DNA from 3 places in the Pantoea sp. PvP021 genome. Region 3 is predicted to be linked to each of the others. Evidence: predicted binding sites of a transcription regulator. Region 3 holds the regulator's gene; each other region holds the start of a gene.
What was found. The regulator Fur, encoded in region 3, represses iron uptake genes when iron is present. The targets are predictions, from matches to a motif close to ATAATAATGAGAACNACTATCAA.
Positions count from the first base shown of each region.

Region 1 (10,127 bases), on a different contig from region 3:
TTCGCCGGAGCGGGCGCAGGCGCCCTGCACCATCTCCCGCGCCGTCTGTTCGCTCACCGCCGTATGCTGTTTAAGCGTGTCAGGGCGCACCCCCAGCAGACGGATTTTGGCATTTTCGCTGTAGGTCACAAAGCCGCTGGTATAAAAGTCTCCGCTGTTTTCCACCGCGGCCAGCGTCATGCTGATCAGCCCGGCGGTACAGGATTCGGCGGTCGCCAGATGAAGTCCGGAAGAGAGTAAAATATTACCCAGTTGCTCAGCGGTCTGATCTAATGATTTTGCCATTATGGTCTCCTTGAATCTGTCCGGAACTCCAGGTATAGCGCAAAATCAGCGAATAAAACCGCGCAAGGCGATGTTTTTAAAGCGAAACGGTCTAGATACGCAGCTGGATATGCGGCTGTCCACTCCCGGTATGCGCCACTACCTGCAGATCGGCCTGGTACCAGCGCGTCAGCGTCGATTCCGTCATCACCGTCTGCGGTGAGCCTTGTGCCACCAGTCGGCCTGCGTGCAGCAGCAGTATGCGATCGGCCCATAAGGAGGCCTGATTAAGGTCATGTAATACAGTGCAGACGGTGAGATCTCCGGCGCGCGTCAGCTGGCGTAGTAAACGCAGGGTTTGCTGCTGCCAGAAGAGATCCAGCGCCGAAGTCGGCTCATCCAGAAACAGCCAGCCGCGTGGTCTTCCCTCCTGCCAGAGCTGTGTCAGCACCCGTGCCAGCTGAACCCGTTGTTGTTCACCGCCAGAGAGCTGGCGGTAATCGCGCTGCGCCAGCCCTTCACAACCGGTCAGCCGCATAACCTCGGCTACAATCTGCGATGTCTGCGCCTCCGGCCAGGGCGCACGGCCCATCGCCACGACCGACTGTGCAGACTGTGCAAAGGTCAGGTTGTTCTGCTGGCGCATCACTGCCCGGCGTCGTGCCAGCTGCTCACGCGGCCATGCCGTCAGCCGTCGATCGCCCAGCCAGCACTCGCCCCGATCGGGCGACAGAAATCCCGTCAGCATCCGCAGTAGCGTCGACTTACCTGCGCCGTTGGGGCCAATCAGCGCCACCAGCTCGCCACCTGACAGCGTGACGTCGAGATTATCGATAACGGTTTTGCCGCCGCGCGCGAGACACAATCCCCTGGCCTGTAAAATTTCCATCACTCCAGCCCTCGTTGTTGACGCAGAATCAGCCAGAGAAACCACGGACCGCCAATCAGGCTGGTCAGCAACCCCACCGGCATCTCGGCCGGAACCACCAGAGTGCGCGCCAGCGTATCGGCCAGCAGCAGCAGAATCGCCCCCGCCAGCGCTGAGCCGGGCAGCAGCCAGCGGTGATCGCCGCCAAGGCAAAAACGCATCACGTGTGGTACCACCAGTCCGACGAAGCCGATCACGCCGCTGACCGAGACCGCCGTACCGACCAGCAACGCACTGAGGATCAGCAACTGATGCTGAGTACGCTTCACATCAACTCCCATGTAGTGCGCATCCTCTTCACCCGACTGCAGCAGGTTAAGGTGGCGGGCACGGGTCTGTAACAGCAGCAAGGCTGGCAGAATCAGCAGCAGGCAGATCAGCAGTGCAGGCCACTGTGCCTGGCTGAGGCTTCCCATGCCCCACAGCGACAGCTGGCGTAGCTGCTGGTCGTTGCTCAGCCATGACAGCACGCCTACCGCCGCCCCGCACAACGCATTAATCGCAATGCCGACCAGCAACAGCCGCGAAAGATTGCCGCGCGCCAGCCGACTGAAACTGAAGATCAGCAGTGTAACCAGCAGACTGCCGATAAACGCGGCGATCATCGGTAGCCACAATTCCAGCGGTGCCGGCAACGCCAGCGGAATAATGATTGCCAGCGCCACCGCCAGTCCCGCCCCGCTGCTGATCCCCAGCAAACCGGGATCGGCCAGTGGGTTACGAAAAACACCCTGCATCACTGCGCCAGAGACTGCCAGCGCCATGCCCATCACCACCGCCAGCAGCACGCGCGGCAGACGGATATCCAGCCAGATCTGCCAGATAAGATCGCTGAGCGGTGCCTGCCACAGCGCCCGCACTGAAAGCGACATCGCCCCCAGATTTGCCGCCAGCACCATCGCCACCAGCAGGAAGATCAGCATCAGCACCAGGCCGCGCAGCGCATTATCCTTAATCATGGTTCAGCGATTCCGCCGCCTGGCGCAATTTCACGATTGCCCGTGGCGTATCAAGGCCAAACCCCAGCAGTGCCATGGTGTCGATCACCAGCAGACGATGCTGCTGCCCGGCAGGCGTCAGCGCCAGACCCGGTAACTGCCACAGCTGCGCTTCGCCGCCCAGGGTTTTCAGGCCATCCTCGCCTATTACCACCAGATCCGGCGCGGCGGCGATCACCCCTTCCTGCGACAGTGCCTGATAGTGCGGCACCGAGCCCATAGCATTCTCCAGCCCGGCGCTGCGAATGGCGCCATCGGCCGCAGTCTGATTTCCCGCCGCCATCGACTTCATGCCGCTGTTGGCCATGATGTAGAGCACTTTTACCGGCAGCGGTTGCTGCGGCAACTGGCGAATCTGCTGCGTCATTTGCTGCGCCAGTGCCTGAGCTTCGCTTTCACGCTGCAGCGCCTGGCCCACAGTGATAATTTTCTGCGGAATCGCCTGCAGGCTGCTGTCACCGCTGACCGTGACCACCCTGACGCCCGCGCGGGCAATCTGTTGCAGCACCAGCGACGGTTGCGCCTGCGCGCTGGCGATCACCAGCGTCGGTTTCAGTGCCAGAATGCCTTCGGCGTTGAGCTGGCGCATATAACCCACGTCCGGCAGTCGGGCGGCCTGCGCCGGACGCAGACTGGTGCTGTCGCGCGCCACCAGCTGTGACTGGGCATCCAGCGCATAGATAATCTGAGTGACGTCACCGCCAATCGACACCACCCGCTCCGCCGCCAGTGATGGCAGCGTCATCAGCAGCCATAACAGCATCACTCTTTTCATGCCGCCGCTCCCGGCGTGCGGAGTGCGCCAATCTGCTCGCGCCAGCGTGACTGCTCTGGCGTACCTTCCGTGCGCTGACCGTAGAGCTGGGCGATCTGCGTGCCGTCGGCGGCGAACAGTTCCAGGCTGGTAACAAAGCCATCGCCCGTTGGCTTGCGTGTTACCCAGCTTTCGCTGATCTGATCAGCCATCAGATGCAGCGTGAACTGCGGATTGAAGATGTTGAGCCAGTTTTCCACTGGCTGCAGCTTCTCTACCCTGCCGGTGAAAATCTGAGTACAGCCACGGTTGCCGACAAAAATCATAATTTCATTGCCCGCCTGCTGTGCCATCTGTAGCAGGCGCTCAAGTGCGTCGTTGCCGGTCTGCCAGGCGAGATCCTCACCCACCGCGCGAAACGCCTGCGGCCGTGACACCTGGTGGCGCTTCAGCAACGCGAAAAACTGATGAACATCGGTCATGGCGCGCCATTCACGGTCGATGGCGGTGGCATCAATCGCCTCCGTCAGGGGAGCAGCGGCAACCGGCTCAACCACGAGCGGCGTCGCCGCGGCGTCGGTAAAGTCGGCGATCAGCGTCTGCCACGCTGCCATGCTGGTCTGCTCCGTGGCGTAAACTTTCAGTACCGCATCGCCATGACGATCAAAAATCTGAATGCTGTGACGAACGCCCTGCCCGGTCGGCTCCTGCAGAGCAAAGGCGCTGCACCACTGACCGACGAACAGGCGCAGATCGAGCGCACGGGGATTAAGCACCAGGCCACCATGCGCGCCAATCTGTACATTGTGGTATTCACCCAGGTGTTCATGTACCGCATAAGCGTTACGGGTAATGTTTTTGGTTTCGCCGACTGCGCCCAGTGCCTTCAGCAACGCCGGAAAATCGCGTTTCAGCGCCACGGCATCAACGCCGATGCGCGCTTCACACAATTCCGCTTCGCTGATGCCGATCAGCGCGGCCAGGTCGCGGGCATATTTCTTCGGTTGTTCACCTTTAAGGACAAGATAGTGCTGATAAATCGGGTTCATGACTCAGGCTCTCTTAGTAATGCCCTGCATCAGCGCAGGGCGACGGCTATCAAAAATCGACGTTAACACCTAACTGGAAAGTACGGCCCGGCATCACGGCCAGTGCCTGATCGTTGCGCTCCTGCTGAGTGGCGCTGGTCAGTTCACGGCTGCTGAGGTAATCCCGGTATTTGCGATCGGTTATGTTGTAAAGCCCGCCACTCAGCCTGACGTTGTGCGCGACACGCCAGTAAGCGGTCATATCCACCATGCCATAACCCGGCACCCGCATGTAATCGGTGCTGGAGTCGGCCAGGCTGCTGCCGTTGTTAGCGAAGCTTTCGCGGTTAGTCGCACTGGCTTGCTTACCTTTGACAAAGGTAGCGGTAACGGCGGCACCGTAGCCGCGCGCCTCATCATCCCAGGCGAGTCCGACGATCGCTTTCATCGGGGCAACACTCTCAAGGTCGATGTAGCGGTCACCAAGGTAGCTCGACTTTGCCGCGCCCTGCGTATAACCAAACGCCAGATTGGCGCTCAGACCTTCGACCTCGCTGAACCAGCTGCCGAAGTTCACTTTACTGCTGATTTCAGCCCCGTAGATGTAGGCTTTATCGCGGTTCTCCGCCTGATAGGTGGTGTAAATGTTGGCAGGCACATTGACGAACTGACCCGGATTAGCCGCCCGGCTGTAGCGGGTAAAGGCAATAAAGTTTTTATAGTCGTTATAAAAAGCGGCAGCGTTAAGCGTGACGCCTTTTGCCACCTCTCCTTTTACACCCCACTCGTAGTTGTTGCTGGTTTCGGTTTTCAAATCTGCATTACCAATCAGCGCATACTGCGCGGTGCCGGCATAGCTGGAGCCAAGATTCCATGAACCATAAAGCTGCGTATCGTTGGGGAACTGCGCGCCACGGGTATATTGCAGATAAGTCATCAGCTTCGGTGTGAGATCGTACTGGAAGGCGATAGACGGCAATATCTGGGTGTCGCTGTTTGGCGATCCATAGAGCGCTGAAACTTCGCTGGCGTCGAGCACGCTACTGTTCGTGGTCAGCGTCGCCACATCACGCGGTCGGGTGTTCTGATAGGCCACGCGCGCGCCAGGCACGATGGCCGCCCGATGTCCGTCAGCATCGAAGCTGATGGTATCCTGCAGATAACCACCCACGGTGTAGCTGCGACTGTTAGCCTGCGGCTGCATGATCGCAGTAAAAGCACTGGCTGGCGGTGACTGACGGAAAGGTCGCTCAGTATCCACCAGGCGCGCATTCAGCCCGGCACTCAGTTCATGTCGCCCGACGCTTTTAAGCGCGCGGGTGTCAAAACCGAAGCTGTCGCTGTTGTAATCGGAATAGACGGTTTGCCTGGCGGTGGCACTCGACGGCATCCGGGTGTTGTCATGCGCCTGGGTCTGCTGCCAGTAAACGCGGGTCGTCAGGCTGTCGACCAGGTCATTGTAAGGGGTGTACTCATCCGCCAGGCTGATGCCCCAGCGGCGGGTATCACTCTGCTGCTGTGCCGTCCCCCAGACTGTATTGCCTGAAGTGCTCCAGCTGTCGTAATGGCTGTGGTGGGTTTTGTGATAGTAATCGACCGTCGCGCTGAGCTTGTGAGCATCATTGGGCTGCCAGATGCCGGAGGTCATAAAGGCGTCGGAGTGCCAGTTAGCGGGATACGCATCCAGCGTGCCGCTGTTGTTACGGGTCTGCTGTCCGTCACGGCGACTGTAAACAAAGATGCCGCGCAGTTCATCGTCACCGGCAGCGGCGGTGATGCCGTTATGCCAGCTGCGACTGGATGAGTCATAGTCGCTCTGATAACTGAACGCGGTCGCTTTTCCGGGATGCAGGTAATCGTCGGGAGACTTATTACGGAACGAGACGTTGCCGCCAATCGAGGTGTTCGGCTGTTCCACTGCTGTGGCGCCCTTCTCAATCTCAATACGGCCAAACATATAAGGATCGATGTAATCGCGGCCAATGCCAAAGCTGTCGAGACCTGCGCGTCCTACATAGCTGCGGCCAGTGGCCTGCGGCAACGGAATACCGTCCACATCCAGACCGACGCGGTTGCTCTCGAGGCCACGAATGTTGTAGCCGGTATAACCGGCCCGATCAAAACCGCTCTTACCGGCTGATGAACCGCCACGGGTACCGGTAGCACTGATCAGCGGTTCATAGCGCATGATCGATCCGAAGTCAGTGGCACCACGCTGTTGCAGATCGCTGGCAGAGAGCGAGGTTTTACTGCCTGCCGTTTTTTTGATTTCCGGTGCTGTCACCGTCATTACCGGTTCGGCACTGCTGCCATAGCGATCAGAAAGGGTTAGCGTGGCAGATTCACTGCCCGCAGCATAAGTGCAGGTGGTATTGATGAAGGTGGCGAGCAACGCCAGTTGAGTCAGACGCGGTTGCGTCAATCTCCGAAAACGTGGTGACATAGGCGCGAATTACCTGATTAATTGTTAGTATTCGCTCACTTGCTTGCTGGCAACAGTAAAACGGCTCCGCATAAAAGCCGTGAAAAGTCAGAACGTCATGCTGGTGTAGTAATTATCGCCCGGAATTTAATGCAACTGATAATCATTATCAATATTATTTACATTTAGATATAAACCACAGCGCACAAATTGTTAACCCGAATGCATTGGCATTTATCAACACGTAAAGGAATAGAGTTATGGCGCAAAAACCTGTGGTTGTTATTCACTACTGTATGCAATGCAACTGGCTGATGCGGTCAGCGTGGATGGCACAGGAACTTCTGCATACGTTCGCTGAGGATCTGGCGGAGGTGACGCTGAAACCGGGCACCGGCGGTATCTTTGAGATTACGCTGGATGAGCATCTGCTGTGGGAACGTAAGCGGGATGGTGGCTTCCCGGATGCGACCACGCTGAAACAGCGTGTGCGGGACATCTGCTTCCCGGATCGTACGCTGGGCCACATCGACAAACACAAAACTGAAGTCAGCTAACTCCGCGATTAGCTGAGGGTGATTTTTTCTGCCGCGTCGTGCAGCGCCTTAATCAGCGTCTGCAGCGCGGCTTCTGAGATATCTTCCTGCGCAAGCCGCCGGTTCAGCGCGACCTTCAGCCCATGAATCGCCTGCTCAACAGCAGGAATGCTGCGGTTATTGACCAGAATTGCCAGCGTAGAGAGCCGTGTAATCAGGCTGGTGACCGTTTCACGATTCTCTGCCAGCTGCGCTTCTCCCGATGCCGTCAGGCGGTAGGCTTTACGCGTTGCCTGCGCATCCACCACCTGAATCGCCTCCATCTCTTCCAGCAGCGTCAGGTTGGGGTAAATGATCCCCGGACTGGGCGAGTACTCTCCCTTTGACAACTCCTCAACAGACTTGATCAGCTCATAGCCGTGCGCGGCATTGTGCGCCAGGAAATGGAGCATCAGCAGGCGAATCTCACTTGCTTCCAGCATCTTTTCACGTCGCTTGCGCCGTCCGCTGCAACTGCCTGCGCGCGCAGTCTGATCCTCAGATGAAGTGGAAGTCGGATGCTGTTTCATGGCCTGCCCTGCTGCGAAAAAGTGGGATTGATGGTAGTGCGCCGCCTGGCAAAACTCAATTGCCTTAGCGGCTTACTTCTGGTGCCAGTAGGCCACCGCCCGTACGAAGTCACTGTTGAGGCCGCGCTGCACCGTAAAGTAGTCACACAGCGCTTTAACAAACTCACCTTCGCCGGTCAGCCAGACAAAGTAATCTTCCGTCGGGATAGTGATCTGATCCAGCCGGGCAATCAGCTGGCTGAGCTGCGCTTTCTGCATCTGGCCGCTGCCGAGCCAGTTTGTCGTCACATCAGCCGTATCAGATAAATAGTCGCGGCCCGTCGCTTCATCGGTAAAGGCATAGAGATGCAGCGCCTGCGCCCGGGCGTCACGCTGACGGCGCGCAAAAGCCGGCAGCCCGGTTTCATCACAGACGTAGAGCTGGAATGCGTAATCGGTCGGCACCACCAGCGAGCCGCGTGGCCCGCCGACAATCAACCGATCGCCAGGCTGCGCCTGAGTTGCCCAGTCACTGGCTACGCCCTGCTCATGAATATAGAAATCGAGGGTCAGTGAAGATTCACCATCGAATTCCAGCGGTGTGTAATCACGCGCCTGCGGACGCAGCCCTTCGGGCCAGACAATCCCTGCATCGGTGATTTGTGGCAGAGCCAGTGTGGCCCCTTCAGCGGAAGGGAAGAAAACCTTAATGTGGTCATCAAAGCCTGGCGACGTAAAGCCCGCCAGATCGCTGCCGCTGAACCGGATACGCCAGAATTTACCGGCAATGTTAGTTTTACTCGCGACCTGAATATGACGGAAACGCAATTCATTACGGACGCGCTGTGGTACACGCTGATCGGCTGATACAGGCAAAATTTCTCTCCTGAAACGGGATGGATGCCCGTGACTCAAGGGCATGCTGATAATAATGGAATAACAATCATTCTCATCTGAAGTGCCAAGATTAGCTATGATATATCTTCACTACAAGAACGAAAAATGCGATCCAGCGGCTTAAGATATATTTTATGCCGGTACGGGTGTGCGTAGTGCAGACGAAGAGCGGCCCTGATAAGAGCATTCAGAGAGAGGTAAGCAGCAGGTGCGGCGTGTTTACGGGGGCAGGCAGAGAAGGCGGAAACTGTCCGGCTCCTGACGAGCCGGGCATAGATGTTGCGCCGCACATTCTGGCAGCGCGTGACCACTTACAGTGTGTCGTTGAATCCTGAGAGGGAAGGATTGCTGCTGGTGTGTTCCGGCAGCTCACCATCACCCAGAATTTCATGCTGGGTGGCCTGAGAGTGCGGATGCAGTCCGGCAGGAGGTGAAAAAGGTTCAGCCTGTTGTGCCATCGCCATGACAGGCAATGCCAGGATCAGTGAAATCATTAAGCGTCGCATAGTTGTCTTCGTTTGTTTTTTTGACCAGAAAAGGCCTGAAATGCAGGTAAATATTCCAGCCCTGGCACAGATGCACGATGATTCAGGCATGGCAGGGTTTCGGGAGAGGATTTTACGCCAGAACGGCGAGTTATTTTATAAAATCGTGCGGTTTGTCACGGTTTACCGCACGAATTATGCATTAACAGGGTCGGGAGCCACACACCCTGCCCTGCTGGCTAAGCCTGCATCACCGGAATAGAAAAAACGCCGCTCAGCCAGTCGGGCTTACAGTGCGCAAAATCGAGACGCAGCAGATCTTTACCTGGACGACGCGATACACCCAGTGCTGGCAGATGCTGATAGTAGATATCCTCGATAAAGCGTGTCAGCTGCTCCGGGCTGCCGCTCCAGCGGATCGACGCATAGAGTCCACGAACCTCGCTCCAGCTGGCGGTGTTGTCACCCAGCAGCCCGGCATGTTGCGGCTCCAGCGCCTGAAACAGGCTGATATTTTGCTGATCAGCAGAGCTATGGCCGGGGCCATACTGAAAGCCTAACCAGCCCTGCGACACGCGGCCGCCCGCCAGCGCCACCAGTTGCCGCGCCTGTTCAGCCACCCGGTGATCGCGATCGGCAATGTAATCGCCAAACTTACACTCCCACTCCAGCGTTTCTCCGCACAGATGCAGCTCTTCCTCACGCTCCACCAGCGTTGCACGCTCTGCCAGCGATCGCACCAGAATGCGGCCATGGAAGTTTTTAACCGGCAAATGGGAAATACGGCGAAACGCGCCAGGCGTCAGCGAAAAGTGACCTTTGAATACCCGGGTAAAATTTTGCTGGTTATCAAAACCAAAACGTACGGCGATATCGATCAGCGTCATGCGGGTCAGACGCAGCGCCATAGCGGCCATCGTCAGACGCCGTTTACGGGTGTAAGCCGCCAGGGTCTGTCCGGTCATCTCCTTAAACATGCGCTGCATGTGCCATTTGGAATAACCTGACTTGAGGGTAATCTGATCGATATTAAGATCGTCGGTGAGATTGGCTTCAATCCACTCGACCAGATCGTTGATGTGCTGTTTTTTAATGGCCTGACTGAGCATGATGGCGATTTACGACGCAGGTTAGGACTGGGATTTCAGTTACAAAAGGATAACAAAAATCGCAAATCGGTGTAAGGAAAGGGTAAGCATTGCGCGCCCGTTCAGGGCGTTTCCGCATTAATTGCTTAGGTTACTAACTAAAAAAGGCTGACTTACGT
Region 1 covers NZ_JBSRXX010000003.1:255,993-266,119, reverse strand. The annotation lists gene ACVKSX_RS12845 (CinA family protein) at 1-285, opposite strand, end outside; gene ACVKSX_RS12840 (heme ABC transporter ATP-binding protein) at 377-1,153, opposite strand; gene ACVKSX_RS12835 (FecCD family ABC transporter permease) at 1,153-2,151, opposite strand; gene ACVKSX_RS12830 (heme/hemin ABC transporter substrate-binding protein) at 2,144-2,965, opposite strand; gene ACVKSX_RS12825 (hemin-degrading factor) at 2,962-3,993, opposite strand; gene ACVKSX_RS12820 (TonB-dependent receptor domain-containing protein) at 4,043-6,415, opposite strand; gene ACVKSX_RS12815 (SelT/SelW/SelH family protein) at 6,655-6,951, shown strand; gene ACVKSX_RS12810 (PadR family transcriptional regulator) at 6,960-7,499, opposite strand; gene ACVKSX_RS12805 (siderophore-interacting protein) at 7,572-8,354, opposite strand; gene ACVKSX_RS12800 (hypothetical protein) at 8,687-8,881, opposite strand; gene ACVKSX_RS12795 (helix-turn-helix domain-containing protein) at 9,100-9,969, opposite strand.
Region 1: a site for Fur is predicted at 6,551-6,573, ahead of ACVKSX_RS12820 (TonB-dependent receptor domain-containing protein). Genes of this name have one in related genera too.

Region 2 (10,127 bases), on a different contig from region 3:
CCACGCCGGTACCAATGTAGGTTGTGGTCGTGACCACACCCTGTTTGCTACCGCAGACGGTAAAGTACAGTTCGAAGTTAAAGGTCCGAACAACCGTAAATACATCAGCATCGTTGCTGAGTAAGGTTGTCGTGACGCAGACGTTTGACGTCTGAACGCACGAATTGAAGGCCCCGCAGCTCCTGCGGGGCTTTTTACATTCTGCGGTCTGTTGCGGTAAAAGCGACGCATCACAAAAGTTTGCTGTACACTTTATGTACGCACTGGCGAAAGCCAATCCTGATTTATCCGCCGCTGGTCAGCGCAGAAGACCCTGGCGGACCCGTCTGCAGAGTGCTGCAGGCGATTGTGTGACGGAGATAGAAAATGAAGTTTGTAGATGAAGCGACAATTTTGGTCGTCGCCGGTGATGGCGGTAATGGTTGCGTAAGCTTCCGCCGCGAAAAATATATCCCGAGAGGCGGCCCTGATGGGGGTGATGGCGGTGACGGCGGTGACGTTTATCTGATCGCTGATGAAAACCTCAACACCCTTATCGATTATCGTTTCGAAAAATCTTTCCGCGCCGAGCGTGGGCAGAACGGCCAGAGCCGCGACTGTACTGGCAAACGCGGTAAAGATATCGAAGTTAAAGTGCCGGTCGGCACCCGGGTTATCGATCAGGGTACCGGCGAGACACTGGGCGACATGACGCGTCACGGCCAGAAACTGATGGTCGGCAAAGGCGGCTGGCATGGCCTGGGTAACACCCGCTTTAAATCATCTGTAAACCGCAGTCCGCGCCAGAAAACCATGGGTACCCCAGGTGAAAAGCGCGATCTGCAGCTGGAGCTGATGCTGCTGGCAGATGTCGGGATGCTGGGCTTACCGAATGCCGGTAAATCGACCTTTATCCGTGCCGTATCGGCAGCGAAGCCAAAAGTGGCGGACTATCCGTTTACCACGCTGGTGCCGAGCCTGGGCGTGGTTCGTATGGACAGCGAGCAGAGCTTCGTCGTGGCCGATATCCCTGGCCTGATTGAAGGCGCAGCCGATGGCGCAGGCCTCGGCATTCGCTTCCTGAAGCACCTTGAGCGCTGCCGCGTGTTGCTGCACCTGATCGACATCGACCCCATTGATGAAAGCGATCCGGTTGAAAATGCCCGCATCATTCTCGGCGAGCTGGAAAAGTACAGCGAGAAGCTGTTCAACAAGCCACGCTGGCTGGTCTTCAACAAAATTGATCTGATCAGTGAAGAAGAGGCGCAGTCACGGGCTAAAGCGGTGGCTGAAGCGCTGGGCTGGGAAGATAAGTATTACCTGATTTCTGCCGCAAGCCGTACCGGTGTCAACGAACTCTGCTGGGACGTGATGAGCTTCATCAACGCTAACCCGAAAGAAGCGGAGCTTGAAGAGAAGCAGCCGGAGAAAGTGGAGTTTATGTGGGACGATTACCACAAAGAAACCATTGAAAACACGGTTGAAGTGGAAGATGAAGAGTGGGATGACGACTGGGATGATGAAGACGACGAAGGCGTTGAAATTATCTATCAGCGTTAACCGATCGCCTGCTACAGCGTGATATGCAATGCCCCCTTTCAGGCCTGAAAGGGGGCATTGTTCTTTCTGCAGCTAGCTCATCACCGCCACACTCAGTCGCGCACTGCAGCACAGCTGATCCCGACCGTTCCGAATCTCAATCTGCCAGCTCTGACTGCGTTTACCCAGATGCAGTGGACGGCAAATTCCCCGCACCAGACCGGCAGAAACCGCACGATGATGGCTGGCATTCACTTCTACGCCAACCACGCTGCTGCCTTCCTCAACCGCCAGATATCCGGCAATTGAGCCCATCGACTCCGCCAGCACCACGGACGCACCGCCATGCAGCAGCCCGAACGGCTGTTGCGTACGGGCATCGACCGGCATCGTCGCTTCCAGATAATCATCACCTATCAGGGTAAAAACGATACCCAGATGGGCCACCAGAGAGTTCTCACCCAGCGCATTCAGGGCGGGAAGATCAATGGATCGCTTCCAGATCGCTGTCATCATCAGGCTCCCAGGGTTGCGCCACCATCAACCACAATATCCTGCAGCGTCACATGGCTGGCAAGATCCGACGCGAGAAACAGTACGGTGGCCGCAATTTCCTGCGGCTGCGCGATCTTGCCCAGCGGGATACCCAGCTTGAACTGATCCGGGAAGCCTGCAATCATCTCCTGCTCACCCGTCGGTGTGTGCCACAGGCTGCGCTGCATATCGGTGTCGGTAGAACCCGGTGAAACGATGTTGCAGCGGACGCCATAGGGCGCCATCTCCAGACCCACGGTCTGACAGAGACTGCGCAGCGCCGCTTTTGAAGCACCATAAGCGGACATGCCGATACGCGGGGCGTGAGCCGAATTAGACGCGACGGTGACGATGGCACCGGCGCGCTGTTCGCGAAAGCGTGGCAATGTCTGCTGGAACAGATTAAACGCGCCGCCCGCATTGACGTTAAGACACGCCTGCCAGTCGGCAAACGACAGCTCATCGGTGGCACCAATCCGTAAGATACCGGCTGCGTTGACCAGCACATCAATGCGCGGTTGCACGGCCAATACGCGCTGGCAGATCGTTTTGACCTGCGCCGGATCGGCCACATCCATCGTGTGGCAGGGAAACGGGTAATCATGGCCCTTGAAACGTTGATCAAAGGCCTCAACCTGTGCGCCAGCCTGATGAAAGGCTAACGCAGTATGATAGCCTATGCCCTGGCCGGCACCGGTTACCCAGACGATTTTACCGCTGAAGTCGAATGTGTGGCTCATTTCGCCGGCTCCCGCGCCAGCAGCGCCCACCAGCCATCAATGCTCGGGTTTTTCGCCAGGCTGACGAAATCGATATCACGATGTACCTGACGCCAGCGTGCCGCCAGCGCCATCACGCGTACTGAGTCCAGACCGTAATCAATCAGGTTTTCATCATCTTCCGGCACCTCATCATCTTCCAGCAGCGGCAGGATCAACGCGCGCAAATCATCTTTGCTGAGTGGCACAGGCATCAGATCGGCGGTCATCACCACTTTTCCGCTACGGCCCGCGGTGTAGGTCAGCGCCATCATATGTTCCTCACGGCTGAAGTCAGCCAGCGCATCGGCCACCATGAACGGCTGAATATTGCGCATAAACGCATCGGTGGCGGTGGTCAGGCAGCCAATATGGGCATAGACGCCGGTGATAATCAGCTGATCGCGACCCATCTCCTGCAGGATCGACTCCAGCGGCGAGCGGTGAAATGCACTGTAGCGCCATTTGGTCAGGACCTGATCGTCCTCATCCGGTGCCAGCGCATCCACGATCTTCTGCTGATCGGGATGTTTATTCAGGCCCGGTCCCCACATGTCGTTGAGCAGCGCACGATCTTCATCGCTCTGCGCGTTTGGCTGAGCGGTGTAAAACACCGGAATACCCTGCGCTTTGCAGTAGCGACGCAGGCGGGCAATATTGTCGACTACCTGCTCAACCAGCGGGCTATTTTCGCCCCAGAAGTTGAGAAAATAGCGCTGCATATCGTGGATCAGCAGGGCGGCACGGTCCGTCTCCAGCATCCATTTCACTTTGTTGTTGGGCAACTCGGTAGCGGCTGGCAGCGGATAAGAGGTCAGTTGTGGAATAGCCATTGAAAATCTCCGGACAGATCAGGCTTGCGCTTGTTGATCGGCAAGTTGTTGGCGCAGACGTTTTTTGTCCACCTTTCCGACCGCGGTCAGCGGCAGGGCATCTACGCAGGTAATACGGTCGGGCAGCTTAAATTCTGCCACGCCAAGTTCACGCAGGTGACGACGCAGCGCCACCGGTTTAACCGGCTGACGGGTGACGATAAAGGCACAACTCTTTTCACCCATCAGCTCGTCGCTCATGGAGACCAGTGCAGCGTGGATCACATCCGCATGGCGCTGCAGCAGGTTTTCGATCTCTTCGGCTGCGATCTTTTCGCCGCCCCGGTTGATCTGATCTTTCTCCCGGCCCTGCACGATGATGTTGCCAGAGGGCGTGATCTCAATCAGATCGCCAGAGCAGTAAAAGCCCTGGTCATCGAAGCTGGCGGCGTTATGTTCCGGGCTGTTGTAGTAGCCGCGGAAGGTATAAGGACCACGCGTCATCAGGCGACCGATGGAGCCTGCTGGCAATGGGTTACCCTGATCGTCGGCAACCCATACCTCGTCATCCGGGGAGATCGGGCGTCCCTGCGTGGTGAGAATGGTCTGCTCATCGTCATCCAGCCGGGTGTAGTTCACCAGACCTTCCGCCATACCAAATACCTGCTGCAGGGTGCAGCCGATCTCGTTCTGGATGCGCGCGGCCAGTGTTTCACCCAGCTTTGCGCCACCGACCTGAATGCGTTGCAGCGAGGCCAGCGCAGCATTGCTGCCCCATTCCTGAATCGCCTGCAGCCAGAGACTGGCGGCGGGCGGAACCAGGCCGGTATCGGTGACCTGATGCTTTTCAATCAGCGGGAAGCAGAGCGTTGCGCTGGGATCGGCGGCTAAGATCACCTGTCCGCCCGCGTAAAAAACGCCCAGCGCGCCCGGCGAACTCATCGGGAAGTTATGCGCGGCGGGCAGGGCGATCAGGTAGCGGGTGTCGGCGGTAATATCGCAGATAACGTCACTCTCACGGATGCTGTAGTAGTAATCATTATGGGTACGTGGGATCAGTTTCGGTGTACCGGTACTGCCACCCGACAGCTGGAAAAAGGCGACTTCATCGCCTGCGGTCGGGGTTGCGATGAAGTTGCCCGCGGGTTCAGCCAGCAGGGCGTCGAGGCTGTTTTCCGTCTGAGCGTCATTACGCAGGATCACCTGTTGGAGTGAACGCTGATCGCGGCAAAGTTGCGTAATAAACGCATCATCGGCGAACAGTGCGTGGCTGCGATCGGCAATTAACAGGCTCGGCGAGATCTGACTGGCATAGGCGGCCAGTTCGGTGCGCTGATGGCTGAACAGGGCGTTAACCGGGGCAACGCCGATTTTGAAAAGGGCAAACAGCGTCAGGTAAAATTCCGCCACGTTGCCAAGCTGCACCAGCGCCGTATCGCCTGACTTCAGGCCGCGACGCTGCAATGCCGCGGCCAGGTTGTCACTCAGCGCCGCCAGCTGGCGATAGGTAAATTGTCGTTCGCCATCAATCACCGCCACGCTCTCGCTGTCGCGATGACGTTCCAGGATGTCTGTCATCGGCAGATCGAGCCAGTAGCCTTTTTCACGGTAACGTGCGGCCAGATCGTCCGGCCAGCGGCTGTAGGAAATCGTCATACAGGTTCCTTTATTGCAGTCCAAAAGCGCGAAGCATGGTGTCGAGTTTGACGCCGGTTTCACGCCATTCTGATTCAGGTTGTGAGTCCGCTACGATGCCTGCGCCCGCAAACAGCCGCACCCGCGGGCCATTCACCGTACCGCAACGAATGGTGACGACCCATTCGCCATTGCCCTGATCGTCACACCAGCCGACGATGCCGCCAAACAGCTGACGTTCAAATGGCTCCAGTCGCTGAATCAGCGCCTGAGCACGCTGATGAGGGAAGCCGCTGAGGGCCGGTGTCGGATGCAGCAGACAGGCCAGTGACAGCGCATTTTCGCGATCGTCCAGCACGTCACCCTGAATCTGCGTAGCGAGATGCCACAGTGTTGCGGTGGTCAGCAGTGAAGGTGTCTCGGGGACCGACAGCAGGCGGCTGCGCGGCTGCAGCGTCGCGCGCATCGCATCCGTGACCAGCTTATGCTCATGACGATCTTTTGCTGAGTGCATCAGGCTGTCGCCAGAGGCCTGGTCACGCTGCGGATCGCGATGACGCGGCGCTGAACCGGCCAGCGGACAGGAGCTGAACTGGCGGCCCTGCTTACGAATCATCAGTTCCGGGCTGGCGCCAACCAGCGCGCCACCATCGGGCAGCGGCAGATGAAAGTGATAGCTGTTAGGGTTCTGCGCCACGATGCGCTGCATCAGGGCGGCCGTATCAACCGGCTGTTCCGCCACGATATCCATCAGCCGCGACAACACCACTTTATCCAGATCGCCGCGCTGCGTAGCCGCCACCGCCTGCGCAACCATGTCGATGAAAATGTCATGGTCCGGCACCGCCGTGCGGCGACGCACCTGCGGCAGTTCAGCCTCAGCCAGAGAGGCACTGGCGTTGAGATCGTCACGGTTAAAGGTCTGATACGACTCAGGGATAAACAGCGCAGCGGGCTGATCCACGTCGAAGGGGATTGCACCCACCAGAATGGGATGGGCAATGCCCTGTTTTCTGGCTGAAGCAAAATGGTGCTGTAGTTGCTGCTGAAACTCCCCTGTCAGCTGCTCACCCTGCCTTACCGGCGCGGTAAGGGTAGTAAAACAGCCCTGTGTGGTCAGGCTTTGCCAGGGAGAGGTAAACAGAAAGCCACGGCAGAGTGCCGGGAAATCCTGCAACAAGGGATGTTCAAACGCCAGCGATTCCACCATAATTTCCACCTATAAATGATAAGATAACTAATAATGATTATCATTTGTATTGTGGGCCAGTAACCTACGTTGATTAGCCGAAAGTGTCAATAATTACGCGGCGATTCAGCTGGCATGGCCGGTTAAATCAGCACAAATGGTCTCTCTCTTTTTCCGGGTAAAAGTGGACGAAAATCTATGAGTAAACATGGTGTCACATCGGCGATAGCGCTGTTTTTCCTGAGCATCAGCCTGTTCAGCGTTACCGCTGCTGCCCAGACCGGCTGGCCGCGAACTGTCGCCGGGACAACAGGCAATATCACACTGACCCAGGCACCGATGCGTATCGTTTCGACCAGCGTTACCCTGACCGGCTCGCTGCTGGCGATTGATGCGCCGGTCGTCGCCAGTGGCGCAACCGCACCCGGCAGTCGGCTGGCTGATAAGCAGGGATTCTTCCGTCAGTGGGGCGAAGTGGCCAAACAGCGCGGCGTAAAACGTCTCTACATTGGTGAGCCCAGTGCAGAAGCGATTGCTGCTGAAGCGCCAGACCTGATTGTGGTCAGCGCCACCGGGAATGATTCGGCGATCAAACTGGTTGAACAGCTTGCGGCGATTGCGCCGGTGCTGGTGGTGAATTACGACGATAAAAGCTGGCAGCAACTGGTGACGTTGCTGGGGGAGGCGACCGGGCATGAAGCGGAAGCTGCCGCCCGGAAAGCTGAGTTTGATGCGCGAGAAAAGGCTCTGAAAGCGAAGCTGACCCTGCCGCCGCAGCCGGTATCAGCGATGGTGTGGAACGGGGATGGCCGGGCAGTCAATCTGTGGACGGATGCATCGGCGCAGGGGAAATTACTGCAGCAACTGGGCTTCACTCTGGCGACGCCGCCGGCCACTCTTCAGTCTGGTCACAGCATGGGACAGCGTAAAGATATCCTGCAACTGTCAGGAGAAAATCTGGCGGCAGGCCTTAATGGTCAATCATATCTGCTGTTTGCCGCTGAAGAGCCCACCGCCGCACAGGTGATGAGCAACCCTTTCCTGGCGCAGACCCCAGCTGTGCGCGCAAAAGCGGTCTATGCGCTGGGGCTGGATAGCTTCCGGCTCGACTACTACAGCGCCAGCAATTTGCTGACGCGGCTGGAGACGTTGTTCGTTAAATCATGATCCCGTTTCCGCCGGTGCAGACGGTTGATAGCGACGCAGACGCGCCATCAGCAGCCACATGATGATGCCCAGCACGGTGGCTGCCAGACCAGCCAGGCTGGCCGCCTGCTGCGGCAACAACAGTGAACCCATCGCGCCAATCATCGCTGCACCTATCGCATCGCCGGTGACATTCTGCGCTGTCCAGAGGCTGTTGATCCTGCCGAGCAGCGCATCAGGCGTCAGCGTCTGGATCAGCGCGTACTGCACCAGGCTGTTGATGGCACTGAAATAGCCAAAGGCCGCGAGGCAGACCAGACTCGCGCTGAACCACGGCATCAGGCTGAACAGAGCCAGCGCGACGAAAGCAGCAATAGCACTCGCCAGAATCAGGCGGCCCGGCTGCGGTGACTGTGCCAGCCGTCCGCTGGTGAGGGCACCTGTGGCAGCACCCAGCGGAACGGCGGCATACATCAGCCCTAACTCCGTCACGCCGACCTGCCAGTGTGGCGCCAGCGCCGGATAGAGCACGCGCACCGCACTGGCTAACGTCACCAGCGCGCCGACCAGCGCCGCCATGCCAACGATCGGGCTGGCAAACAGGAATTGCACGCCGCTGACCAGTGCTTTCAGCGGATGCTCACGCGGCTGCGGCGGTGGCGCAAGCCGCGGCAACCGCAGCAGGGTTAACACCGTCAGCAACGTGCCGAACGCCGCCAGTCCGTAGTTCCACGCCACACCGCCCTGCGCGATGACCAGTCCGGCAATGGCGGGTGAGAGAATCGCGCCAAATCGCACCGTCAGCATGGTAATCGCACCTGCTTTCATCAGGTTTTCACGCCCGACCAGCGCCGGCGTCGCCGCCAGCAGCGCGGTGACGCCTATCGCGCCGAAAAAACCATCCCATAGTCCCAGCACAAAGACGGCGATCACCGACGGCGAAGGGAGCAGGGCATTGATGCATAAGGCGACAAAGCCCAGGCCACAGGTGGATCGGGCAAACAGGATCAGACGTCGGCGCTCATAGCGATCCGCCAGCACGCCGCCGGTCAGCAGGCCGATAAACATGCCGGCACTGGCCAGCGTCACCGCCAGACCCACCAGCAGCGGCGACTGCGTTAGCTGCTGAATCTGAACCGGTACCGCCACCGCCAGCATGCCGAGGGCGACGATGGAGATAAAGCGGGCGATAAAAATGGCGCGAAAGGCGGGGTGGGTTCTCAGCAGGCTGAGATCGATAAAGTGGGAGGGTTTGTTCATAACGTCGCTTTTTTGCACCCATTTTCCTCATCATTGAGTCCGGGAGTCATGGTAACATACAAAAAATCACTAATAACGATAACAAGTATCATTATCATAATGACTCGTGCTGCGATCTCAATGAATCGGTGAAGGTTTAAACGTTATGCGTCAACTTCGTGCAATAGCAGGTTCAGGGATGCTGCTGTTGTTGCTTCTCGCGCTCAGCCTGATGCTGGGTGCCAAATCTATCCCCTTTCATGATGTCACGCAGGCCTTATTCAGCGACTGTAACCGCGTCGATTGTGTCATCGTGCGCGATGCCCGACTGCCGCGCACCCTGGCGGGTCTGCTGGCCGGGATCAGTTTAGGTCTGGCGGGCGCGCTGATGCAGAGCCTGACGCGCAATCCGCTGGCCGATCCCGGCATTCTCGGTATCAACGCCGGTGCGGGCTTTGCGGTGGTGCTGGGCATCGCCCTGTCTGGCGCTGACTCCCCCGCGGACTGGCTTGGCTTTGCCTTTACGGGCGCACTGCTGGCCTCCCTGCTGGTGGCGCTGACCGGTGCGCTGGGCGGTGGCCGCGTTAATCCGGTGCGTCTGACGCTGGCAGGCGTGGCGCTGGGCGCGGTGCTGGAGGGGTTAACCTCTGGTTTATCGCTGCTCAATCCTGACATCTACGATCATCTGCGTTTCTGGCACAGTGGCTCGCTGGATATCCGCAATTTTGCCATTCTGCGCACCACCTTTCCGGCGGTAGTCGCCGGTAGCCTGCTGGCGCTGCTGCTGGCGCGTTCGCTCAACAGCCTGAGTATGGGCGGTGATATGGCGACTGCGCTGGGTACCCGGGTGATGCGTACCCAGCTGGTGGGATTACTGGCTATTGCGCTGCTGAGTGGGGCGGCGACAGCCGCTGTCGGCCCCATCGCGTTTGTCGGCTTAATGACGCCACATCTGGCCCGCTGGCTGCTGGGTAACGATCATCGCTGGATGCTGCCCGGAACCCTTCTTATCACCCCCTGTTTGCTGCTGGCCGCCGATATTCTGGGACGGCTGCTGGTACCGGGCGAACTGCGCGTGTCGATTGTCACGGCCATACTGGGCGCGCCGATGCTGATTGTGCTGGTGCGCCGCAAGTCGGGAAGAGGGCAGCTATGAAACGGGTGATGATTAATGCGCTGATGCTGCTGGTGGCCTGCGGGGTGCTGACCTTTCTGAGCATTACGCGCGGCACCTTACCGATCTCCGCCAGCCAGTTGTGGGCCCTTATCAACGGCGAGGCGGCGCGTAACATACAG
Region 2 covers NZ_JBSRXX010000007.1:30,512-40,638, reverse strand. The annotation lists gene rpmA (50S ribosomal protein L27) at 1-124, shown strand, start outside; gene cgtA (Obg family GTPase CgtA) at 367-1,539, shown strand; gene ACVKSX_RS17275 (hotdog fold thioesterase) at 1,612-2,031, opposite strand; gene dhbA (2,3-dihydro-2,3-dihydroxybenzoate dehydrogenase) at 2,034-2,792, opposite strand; gene ACVKSX_RS17265 (isochorismatase family protein) at 2,789-3,643, opposite strand; gene ACVKSX_RS17260 ((2,3-dihydroxybenzoyl)adenylate synthase) at 3,662-5,278, opposite strand; gene ACVKSX_RS17255 (isochorismate synthase) at 5,289-6,467, opposite strand; gene fepB (Fe2+-enterobactin ABC transporter substrate-binding protein) at 6,645-7,613, shown strand; gene entS (enterobactin transporter EntS) at 7,608-8,852, opposite strand; gene fepD (Fe(3+)-siderophore ABC transporter permease) at 8,998-9,987, shown strand; gene fepG (iron-enterobactin ABC transporter permease) at 9,984-10,127, shown strand, end outside.
Region 2: a site for Fur is predicted at 6,495-6,517, ahead of ACVKSX_RS17255 (isochorismate synthase). Genes of this name have one in related genera too.

Region 3 (10,127 bases):
GCGCCATACCGGTGATTGTGCTGTCAGCGCGCAGCGATGAGCAGGATAAGATCGCCGCACTGGATGCGGGGGCAGATGACTATCTGACTAAACCCTTTGGCATTGGCGAACTGCTGGCGCGCGTCCGGGTTGCGCTGCGTCGTCATAGTGGCCAGCAGCCGGATGCCAGGGTGACGTTCGCCGACGTCAGCGTCGATTTCGCCGCACGACGGGTACAGCGCGGCAGCAGCGAGATTCACCTTACCCCGATTGAATTTCGTCTGTTGAGTATTCTGCTTAACAATGCCGGCAAGGTGCTGACGCAGCGGCAGTTGCTGAGCCAGGTCTGGGGACCCAATGCGGTTGAGCACAGCCACTATCTGCGCATCTATATGGGACATCTGCGCCAGAAGCTGGAAGCCAATCCGACACAACCGGCTCATCTGCTGACGGAAACCGGGATCGGCTATCGCTTTATGCCATAAAAAAAGGCGCCAGAGGCGCCTTTCATGACTGCAAACAAACTCAAATCTGAGCAAATACTGACCGCAACGGATAAACCCCGAGGCGCAGGGAACAGGGTCAGAGGAGGAAAGCGTCCCGCGCCATGGATGGCGCGGGCCGAGCTGTCATGGATGACATCTTTTGCGTCTTTCCGATCTGATCCTGTTTCCTGTGCTGGCACGATCCAACAGCTAGCCGGGTTGGACTTTACCAGCAACCTTAATGGTACCGAGCGTATCTTTCATCTGCCCGACTAATCAGGCGTTTTTCAGCACTTCGCTGACAATCTCAACGGCTTCTTTCTCAATCTGCGCGCGGTGTTCAGCGCCCAGGAAGCTTTCACAGTAGATTTTGTAAGCGTCTTCGGTGCCTGAAGGACGGGCAGCAAACCAGCCATTCTCCGTCATCACTTTCAGACCGCCGATAGATGCACCATTACCTGGCGCGGCAGTCAGACGAGCGGTGATAGGATCACCCGCCAGGGTATCAGCGCTGACCATCTCCGGTGACAGCTTCGACAGCGCGGCTTTCTGCGCTGAGGTGGCTGATGCCTGCAGACGGTTGTAGCTTGGTGCGCCAAAGCGCGTTGCCAGTTCGTCATAGTGCTGCTGCGGGTTTTTACCGGTCACTGCAGTAATTTCAGCGGCCAGCAGACACATGATGATGCCATCTTTGTCCGTAGACCACGGCGTACCGTCGAAACGCAGGAATGAAGCGCCTGCGCTCTCTTCGCCACCGAAACCGAGGCTGCCGTCATACAGACCATCAACAAACCATTTGAAACCAACCGGCACTTCCACCAGCTTGCGACCAATGTCGTTGACCACACGGTCAATCATGGCGCTGGAGACCAGGGTTTTACCCACGGCAACATCCTGACCCCACTGTGGGCGGTGCTGGAACAGATAGTTGATCGCCACCGCCAGATAGTGGTTTGGATTCATCAGACCCGCTGGGGTCACAATGCCGTGACGGTCATAATCGGGATCGTTGCCGAACGCCAGATCGAACTTGTCACGGTAAGCCAGCAGGCCTGCCATTGCGCTTTCAGACGAGCAGTCCATGCGGACCACGCCATCTTTATCCAGATGCATAAAGCGGAAGGTCTGATCGACCGCGTCATTCACCAGCGTCAGATCCAGCTTGTAGTGCTCAGCAATACGCTGCCAGTAAGCAATACCGGAACCACCCAGTGGATCCACACCCAGCTTCAGGCCCGCTTTCTGAATCGCCTGGAAGTCGATAATCTCTGCCAGACCTTCAACATAAGGCTGGATCAGATCTTTCTCGACCACATGACCGCTGGCCATCGCCTGCTCCAGCGGCAGACGTTTCACCTCTTTCAGGCCATCTTTGATCAGCTGATTGGCACGATCTTCCACCACTTTGGTAACGTTAGTATCAGCAGGTCCGCCGTTAGGTGGGTTGTACTTGATGCCGCCATCTTCTGGTGGGTTATGCGACGGCGTAATCACGATGCCGTCAGCCAGCGCGCCACCCGCTTTGTTGTGCTCAAGAATCGCATTCGAGATCGCAGGGGTCGGCGTATAGCCATTATCCTGCTGCACAATCACATCAACGCCGTTCGCCGTCAGCACTTCCAGAACAGACAGGATGGCGGGTTCAGACAGCGCATGGGTGTCTTTACCGACGTAGCAAGGCCCGGTGATACCATTCTTTTTACGCTCTTCGGCAATCGCCTGAGCGATCGCCAGAATGTGCATCTCGTTGAAGCTTTGACGCCCTGCACTGCCGCGATGGCCGGAAGTGCCAAATTTCACCGCATGTTCCGGGTTCGCCACATCGGGCTGCAGGACATAATATTGTGACGTTAATTGTGCAACGTTAATCAAATCGCTCTGCTGGGCGGGTTGCCCGGCACGTGGGTGATTGGCCATTGGCGCTGCTCCCTGACGCTTAAGTTTTAAATGGTGCCGCAAACTTTCTCGGTCAGTTCCGCAGGGAACTGCATCGAGAGCATGATGTGTTCGATCATGCTGCATTTACGACCAGTATTGGTGTTGGTGATCACCCAGTACGGCGTGCCGGGCACATGCTTCGGCTTAGTATGGGTGCCATTCTGCAACAGCGTATGCTCATCACCTGCAAAATAGACGCGGGTGCGGCCCTGCAGAGATGCAGTAGCTTCAGCAAAGGCTGCGGTATCAAGACGATAGAGCGTTGACAAGATAAGCATAAAGCGATTCACCGCCCGCTTCTGCTCCGCATATTCATCGGAAAGCAGCAGCTCGCGCACCGCGCGGACACGATCCTGCGGGCGCGAACCCACAGACGCAGGCTGGGACTCTTTCGCTGCATCTTTTGAGGCTGGCTGTGCAGGCGAAGCGGGTGCAGTCTGACCGGCCGTGAACTTCAGCATACGACGCAGAATGTCGGATGCGCTTTCACCAATGTGTTGCGTGTGGCTGGCAATATAACGGTAGAGCTCTTCGTCAACTTCGATCGTTTTCATCTTATTCCGTACGGTTCTTTCTCATGACAGAACCACCTGTTTCCTGAAAAGCTCTGAGTATAGTCAGGCAATTCAAAGGGTGTGTGGGTTCTAACATCAGGATTATAAAGTTAAAGTCAGGCGGGTTGTTAGCAATCAAACGGTTTACGGGCAAAAGTCAGAATATGTCCTAATGCCGCCGGAACCGGCGCGCCTGAAAAGGTGAAACCATGATAACCTAAGCTCAGGTCTCAAACTTAAGAACTTTGCTATGATTTTGAACGCCCGTCTGCAAACTGAACAATCCCCTGCTGATTCTCTGCCCATCCTGCTTATTCACGGTCTGTTTGGCAGTCTCGATAACCTTGGCGTGCTGGCGCGCGGGCTGAAAGATGCCGGTCCGTTGCTGCAGGTAGATGTCCGCAACCACGGACTTTCACCACGATCTGACGAGATGAACTACGCTGTAATGGCGCAGGATATGGTCGAAACACTGGATGCACATGGCATTGATCGCGTCGCGGTGATCGGACACTCGATGGGCGGTAAAATCGCCATGACCATGAGCGCGCTGGTGCCGGAACGCATTGAGCGCCTGGTGATGATCGATATCGCCCCGGTGGATTACCAGACGCGCCGTCATGACCAGATATTTGCCGCCATTCGTGCCGTCACCGATGCGGGCGTCTCATCCCGCAGCGAGGCGGCGAAGGTCATGCGAACGCTGATCGAGGAAGAAGGGGTGATCCAGTTCCTGCTGAAATCCTTCCAGGAGGGGGAGTGGCGCTTCAACGTTCCGGTGCTGTGGGATAACTACACCACAATATCTGGCTGGCAGCCGGTTCCCGCCTGGAATCACCCGGCGCTGTTTATTCGCGGCGGCGACTCCAGCTATCTGGATAACAGCTATCGCGATGCGTTGCTGCAGCAGTTCCCGGCCGCTCAGGCGCATGTGATCGGTGGCGCAGGACACTGGGTTCATGCAGAGAAACCCGATGCCGTTTTGCGCAGTGTCCGTCGCTTTTTTGCGCTTTAAAAGCAAATAGATGGCGGCAAAGGTTTAGGATTGGCGTCCGGCGTAAGCGTGAAGTATGATGGCGCGCTAAAATTTTGCCGCGGGTCAGTTTTGCTGCGGCAATGGCCAATAATTTATAATTTGCGCGGTGAGTGTCTGGCGCCCGCCCCCATTCAGTTTTACTAAGCCATGGCAAAAGAACAGACTGACCGCACGACGCTCGATCTCTTTGCTGATGAGCGCCGCCCTGGTCGACCCAAAACCAGTCCGCTTTCGCGTGATGAACAGCTGCGCATTAACAAGCGCAATCAACTGAAACGTGACAAAGGACGCGGGCTTCGTCGTGTCGAACTGAAAATGAACAGTGACGCCGTCGATGCACTCAATACGCTGGCAGAACAGCGCAATCTCAGCCGTAGCGAACTGATTGAACAGATGCTACTGGCACAGCTCAAACTGGATTAATGCGGGCAAATCGCACGCAGAGGCAAATGTCGGGGCTTTAACCGTTCACCGGTTTTCTCTCGTCTGCTATTATTCGCTGAAATGTGCTGCGGCACACATCTCATCATCAGGATTTAAGAGGTTATTTTACTCATGGCACTCGTAGGCATCTTCTTCGGCAGCGATACCGGCAATACCGAAAACATTGCAAAAATGATCCAGAAACAGCTGGGTACAGATGTTGCAGAAGTCCATGACATCGCAAAAAGCACAAAAGAAGATCTGGAAGCGTTTGATATCCTGCTGCTGGGTATTCCGACCTGGTACTACGGCGAAGCGCAGTGCGACTGGGATGACTTTTTCCCGACGCTGGAAGAGATCGATTTTAACGGCAAGCTGGTTGCGCTGTTTGGCTGTGGCGACCAGGAAGATTACGCAGAGTATTTCTGTGATGCCATGGGCACGATTCGCGACATTATCGAACCGCACGGTGCCGTGATTGTCGGACACTGGCCAACTGAAGGCTATCACTTCGAAGCTTCGAAAGGCCTGGCCGATGATACCCACTTCCTGGGTCTGGCCATTGACGAAGATCGCCAGCCTGAGCTGACCAGCCAGCGTGTTGACCAGTGGGTTAAGCAGATTTTTGATGAACTGCAGCTGAAAGAGATCATCGAAGCCTGATCCTGCCCGCCTCAATGTGAGCGCCAGCTCACATTGAGGCAATGAAAATGCCTATAGAAATAATAGCCACATTTTTTTAACTTTCTCCGTTTAATCTGTAGAATACCCGCATCGATCTTCCGCTTATTTTCTCAGGCGGCAAGACTAAGTGATGTGCTAACAGACCTCTGTCAGAATCTTCCCCGGCCCGGTGACGAATCCCCAATAGCCCATGATGATTCAGACACGCCCTCTGGTTTTCATTTCATCGCTTCAGTTCTATAATGAGACGCAAATGAGAATGAGCACAGATCGACATTCAAGGCGATAAGCCACAAAAGTGAATATTAGTAACAGGACAAAATCCGCATGACTGACAACAACACCGCATTAAAGAAGGCTGGCCTGAAAGTAACGCTGCCCAGACTGAAAATTCTGGAAGTGCTTCAGGAACCTGAGTGCCATCACGTCAGTGCGGAAGATTTGTATAAACGCCTGATCGACATTGGCGAAGAGATTGGCCTGGCGACCGTTTACCGTGTTCTGAACCAGTTTGATGATGCCGGTATTGTGACTCGTCACAACTTTGAAGGCGGCAAGTCTGTCTTCGAACTGACGCAGCAGCATCACCACGATCACCTGATCTGCCTGGATTGCGGCAAGGTTATCGAGTTCAGCGACGAATCGATTGAAACGCGTCAGCGTGAAATCGCGACCCGCCATGGCATCAAGCTGACCAACCACAGCCTCTATCTCTATGGACACTGTACGCTGGGCGATTGCCGTGAAGACGAAACGCTGCACGACCAGTAACGCTGGCGCGGCCTGAAATAAAAAAACCGGTGAATTCACCGGTTTTTTTTCGTCTGTTTTCTGCCCTCACCTCACGCGACCAGCGTCTCCTGCAGATAGCGCCAGCGTGGAATGGAGCTGCTGCAATCCAGAATGGCCAGCGAAATGCGGCTCTGGTTATTGCCGTTCATCATCTGCATTTCGCGATACTGTACGACGATCTCTTTTTCATGATGAGAGAGAATGACATGTTCACAGGTGGCAATGCGCATCCCTTCCCGCTGCCCTTGTAACTGCTGGAAAAGATCCTCGACCTCGTTCAGATTGTACTCTTTGCCCTGTGGGGTCACCATGCGAAATTCAGGATGAAAATAGGACATCAGCAGCTGGAAACTGTCGTCAGATCCGGCTGGCTGATTAAAAATACGTTCAATGAGCTGATGTAAAACGACGACACTGTGTTTGGCTTCCTGGGCGAGAACTGTCATTTTTTTTCCTTCTGTAACCCGCTTTGCAACCTCTGAGAGCGGATAGCCTACCTGAAAGCTGACAATTCACATCCTGAAATTGATTAATTTTTTTAAACTCAGATTACTCCCACAAGGCGGTATTGAACCGGTTGTGGTTAGTGCAGAATAAACGTCGGCGATGGTAAAAATCGGGGCAATAAAAAAGGGCGATAAATCGCCCTTTTGTCATTTTATGAGGTCAGCCCCAAAAAATTTATTCGCCCGTTTTGGTCCAGGTATCACGAAGACCGACGGTGCGGTTAAACACCAGTTGCGTCGGTTTCGAGTAAACGCTGTCGGCGCAGAAATAACCTTCACGTTCAAACTGAAACGGTGTTGTCGGTTCCACATCGCGCAGGCTGGGTTCAACAAAGCCGTTTTTGATGGTCAGTGACTCAGGATTAATGACCGCCAGGAAATCCTCTGCAGCAGCCGGGTTTGGCACACTGAACAGACGATCATACAGACGGAACTCAGCTGGCTGCGCGTGATCCGCAGAAACCCAGTGAATCACGCCTTTGACTTTGCGGCCATCGGCTGGATCTTTGCTCAGCGTATCAACATCGCTGGTGCAGTAGATGCAGGTAATGTTGCCCGCTTCATCTTTGGCGACCCGCTCAGCACGAATCACATAGGCGTTACGCAGGCGGACTTCTTTGCCCAGCACCAGACGCTTATATTGTTTGTTCGCCTCTTCACGGAAATCCGCGCGATCGATCCAGATCTCGCGGCAGAACGGCACTTCACGCGTGCCCATCTCCGGTTTACCCGGATGATTTGGCATGGTGACGATTTCGCTATGGCCTGCTGGCAGGTTTTCGATCACCACTTTAAGCGGATCTAAAACCGCCATGGCGCGGGGCGCATTCTCGTTAAGATCATCACGGATACAGGACTCCAGCGAAGCCATCTCCACGATGTTATCTTGCTTAGTCACGCCAATACGACGGCAGAACTCACGGATAGAAGCGGCGGTGTAACCACGACGACGCAGACCTGAAACGGTCAGCATGCGCGGATCGTCCCACCCTTCTACGTGCTTCTCGGTCACCAGCTGAGTGAGTTTACGTTTCGACATCACCGCATACTCCAGATTCAGGCGCGAGAATTCATACTGACGCGGATGAACCGGAATTGTGATGTTGTCCAGCACCCAGTCATAGAGACGGCGGTTGTCCTGAAACTCCAGCGTACAGAGCGAGTGCGTAATGCCTTCCAGCGCATCGGAGATGCAGTGGGTAAAGTCATACATCGGGTAGATGCACCACTTATTGCCGGTCTGGTGGTGTTCCGCGAACTTGATGCGGTAAAGCACCGGATCGCGCATCACGATGAAATTAGAGGCCATGTCGATTTTGGCGCGCAGACAGGCGGTGCCTTCGGCAAACTCACCGTTTCGCATCTTCTCAAACAGCGCCAGATTCTCTTCCACGCTGCGATCGCGATAAGGGCTGTTTTTACCCGGCTCTTTCAGGGTGCCGCGATATTCACGAATCTCATCCGGACTCAGTTCATCAACGTAGGCCAGTCCTTTGGAAATCAGCTCGATGGCATAGTTGTAGAGCTGATCGAAATAGTTTGATGAGTAACAGACCTCACCGCTCCACTCAAAACCCAGCCACTGAACGTCACGCTTGATGGATTCAACGAATTCCATATCCTCTTTAACCGGATTGGTATCGTCGAAACGCAGGTTGCATTGCCCCTGATAATCCTGGGCGATGCCAAAATTCAGACAGATCGATTTCGCATGACCAATATGCAGATAGCCATTGGGCTCCGGCGGAAAACGGGTATGCACGCTGCTGTGCTTACCGCTCGCCAAATCTTCGTCAATGATCTGACGAATAAAGTTAGTTGGGCGGGCTTCAGCCTCACTCATCTCAAAAATCCTCAATACGAATAACGGGTGATTTGTACCACGAAGTAACGGAGTATGATCCACAAAGCGTCTGAGGGAAACAACCGTTTGTTAAGCCTTTAAAACAAAAAAGGCAGGAATCGCTTCCTGCCTGTGGGGTTCTGTTGCGGGGATTAGCCTTTCACTTCATACAGCGGGGTTTCCCCTGCTATTACCTGACCCTGTGCCAGTAAAGTCAGACCGGCGAAATCGTCGCTGTTGCTGACCACGACCGGACTCACCATTGAGCGGGCATTGGCGTTAAGGAATTCAAGGTCCATCTCCAGTACTCGCTGACCGGCGACCACGCTGGCCCCCTCTTCAACCAGACGGGTGAAGCCTTTACCTTCCAGCGCCACGGTATCCAGCCCCATGTGCACCACAATCTCCACGCCATTGTCGGTTTCCAGACAGAAGGCGTGGTTGGTGTTAAAGATTTTCACCAGCGTACCGGCAATCGGTGCCACTACCCATTTGTCGCTGGGCTTGATCGCCAGACCGTCACCCACCGCTTTGCTGGCAAAGGCTTCATCCGGCACATCATCCAGCGCCACGACTTCACCGCTGACCGGCGCCAGCAGCGTGGCGATGACCTGCTTCTCACTGTTCAGCACCGCCTGCGGTTTAACATCCGGCTCGGCCGGCGCACTGCTGGTAGCCGCTGCAGCGACCGGACCTTTGGTCAGCACTTTTTTCATGGCCGAAGCGATGCTTTCTGCCTGGGTACCCACGATGATCTGCACGCTCTGTTTGTTAAGACGGATCACACCGGACGCGCCAAGACGCTTAGCAACCGCCTCATTCACCTGCGCCGAGTCATTCACGTTAAGACGCAGACGGGTGATACAGGCATCGATGCTGGTTAAGTTAGCTGAACCACCAATCGCCCCAATGTAACGGCGCGCCAGTGACTCTGTGGCACTTTCACCGTTATCCGTTTTATCAACGTTAACGTCATAACCATCAGTTTCATCACCATCAACCGCCAGCTCGCGGCCCGGCGTCATCAGGTTGAATTTTTTGATGGTAAAGCGGAACACCACATAATAGATAACGAAGAAGACCAGACCCTGCGGGATCAGCATGTACCAGTGTGTCGCCAGCGGATTACGGGTCGACAGCACCATATCCACCAGCCCGGCGCTGAAACCAAATCCGGCAATCCAGTGCATGCTGGCAGCGATGAAGACAGAAATACCGGTCAGGACGGCGTGGATCAGATAAAGCACGGGTGCCACGAACATGAAGGAGAACTCCAGCGGTTCGGTAATACCCGTAAAGAAGGCAGCAAACGCCGCGGCCAGCATGATACTACCCACTTTGACGCGGTTCTCAGGACGTGCACAGTGGTAGATAGCCAGCGCAGCACCCGGCAGACCAAACATCATGATCGGGAAGAAGCCCGCCTGATAACGACCGGTGATGCCGACAGTTGCCGAGCCATCAGCCAGTGACTGTGCACCGCCAAGGAATTTAGGAATGTCATTAATGCCCGCAACATCGAACCAGAACACCGAGTTCAGGGCGTGATGCAGACCGACCGGAATCAGCAGGCGGTTAAAGAAGGCGTAGATACCGGCACCGGCAGAGCCGAGCTTCTGGATATGTTCACCAAAGCCCACCAGACCGTTAAAGATAACCGGCCAGATATACATCAGGATAAAGGCGACCAGGATCATCAGGAACGAGACCAGAATCGGCACCAGTCGCCGTCCGCTGAAGAAGGAGAGTGCTTTCGGCAGCTCGACGTGGCTGAAGCGGTTATAGACCTCCGCCGACAGGATACCGACCAGAATACCGACAAACTGGTTATTAATTTTGCCAAACGCCACAGGCACCTGGTCAACCGGCATCTTCTGTATCATCGCC
Region 3 covers NZ_JBSRXX010000001.1:1,620,472-1,630,598, forward strand. The annotation lists gene kdpE (two-component system response regulator KdpE) at 1-464, shown strand, start outside; gene pgm (phosphoglucomutase (alpha-D-glucose-1,6-bisphosphate-dependent)) at 741-2,381, opposite strand; gene seqA (replication initiation negative regulator SeqA) at 2,408-2,956, opposite strand; gene ybfF (esterase) at 3,207-3,971, shown strand; gene ybfE (LexA regulated protein) at 4,140-4,415, shown strand; gene fldA (flavodoxin FldA) at 4,548-5,078, shown strand; gene fur (ferric iron uptake transcriptional regulator) at 5,427-5,870, shown strand; gene ACVKSX_RS07530 (hypothetical protein) at 5,942-6,337, opposite strand; gene glnS (glutamine--tRNA ligase) at 6,573-8,240, opposite strand; gene nagE (N-acetylglucosamine-specific PTS transporter subunit IIBC) at 8,393-10,127, opposite strand, start outside.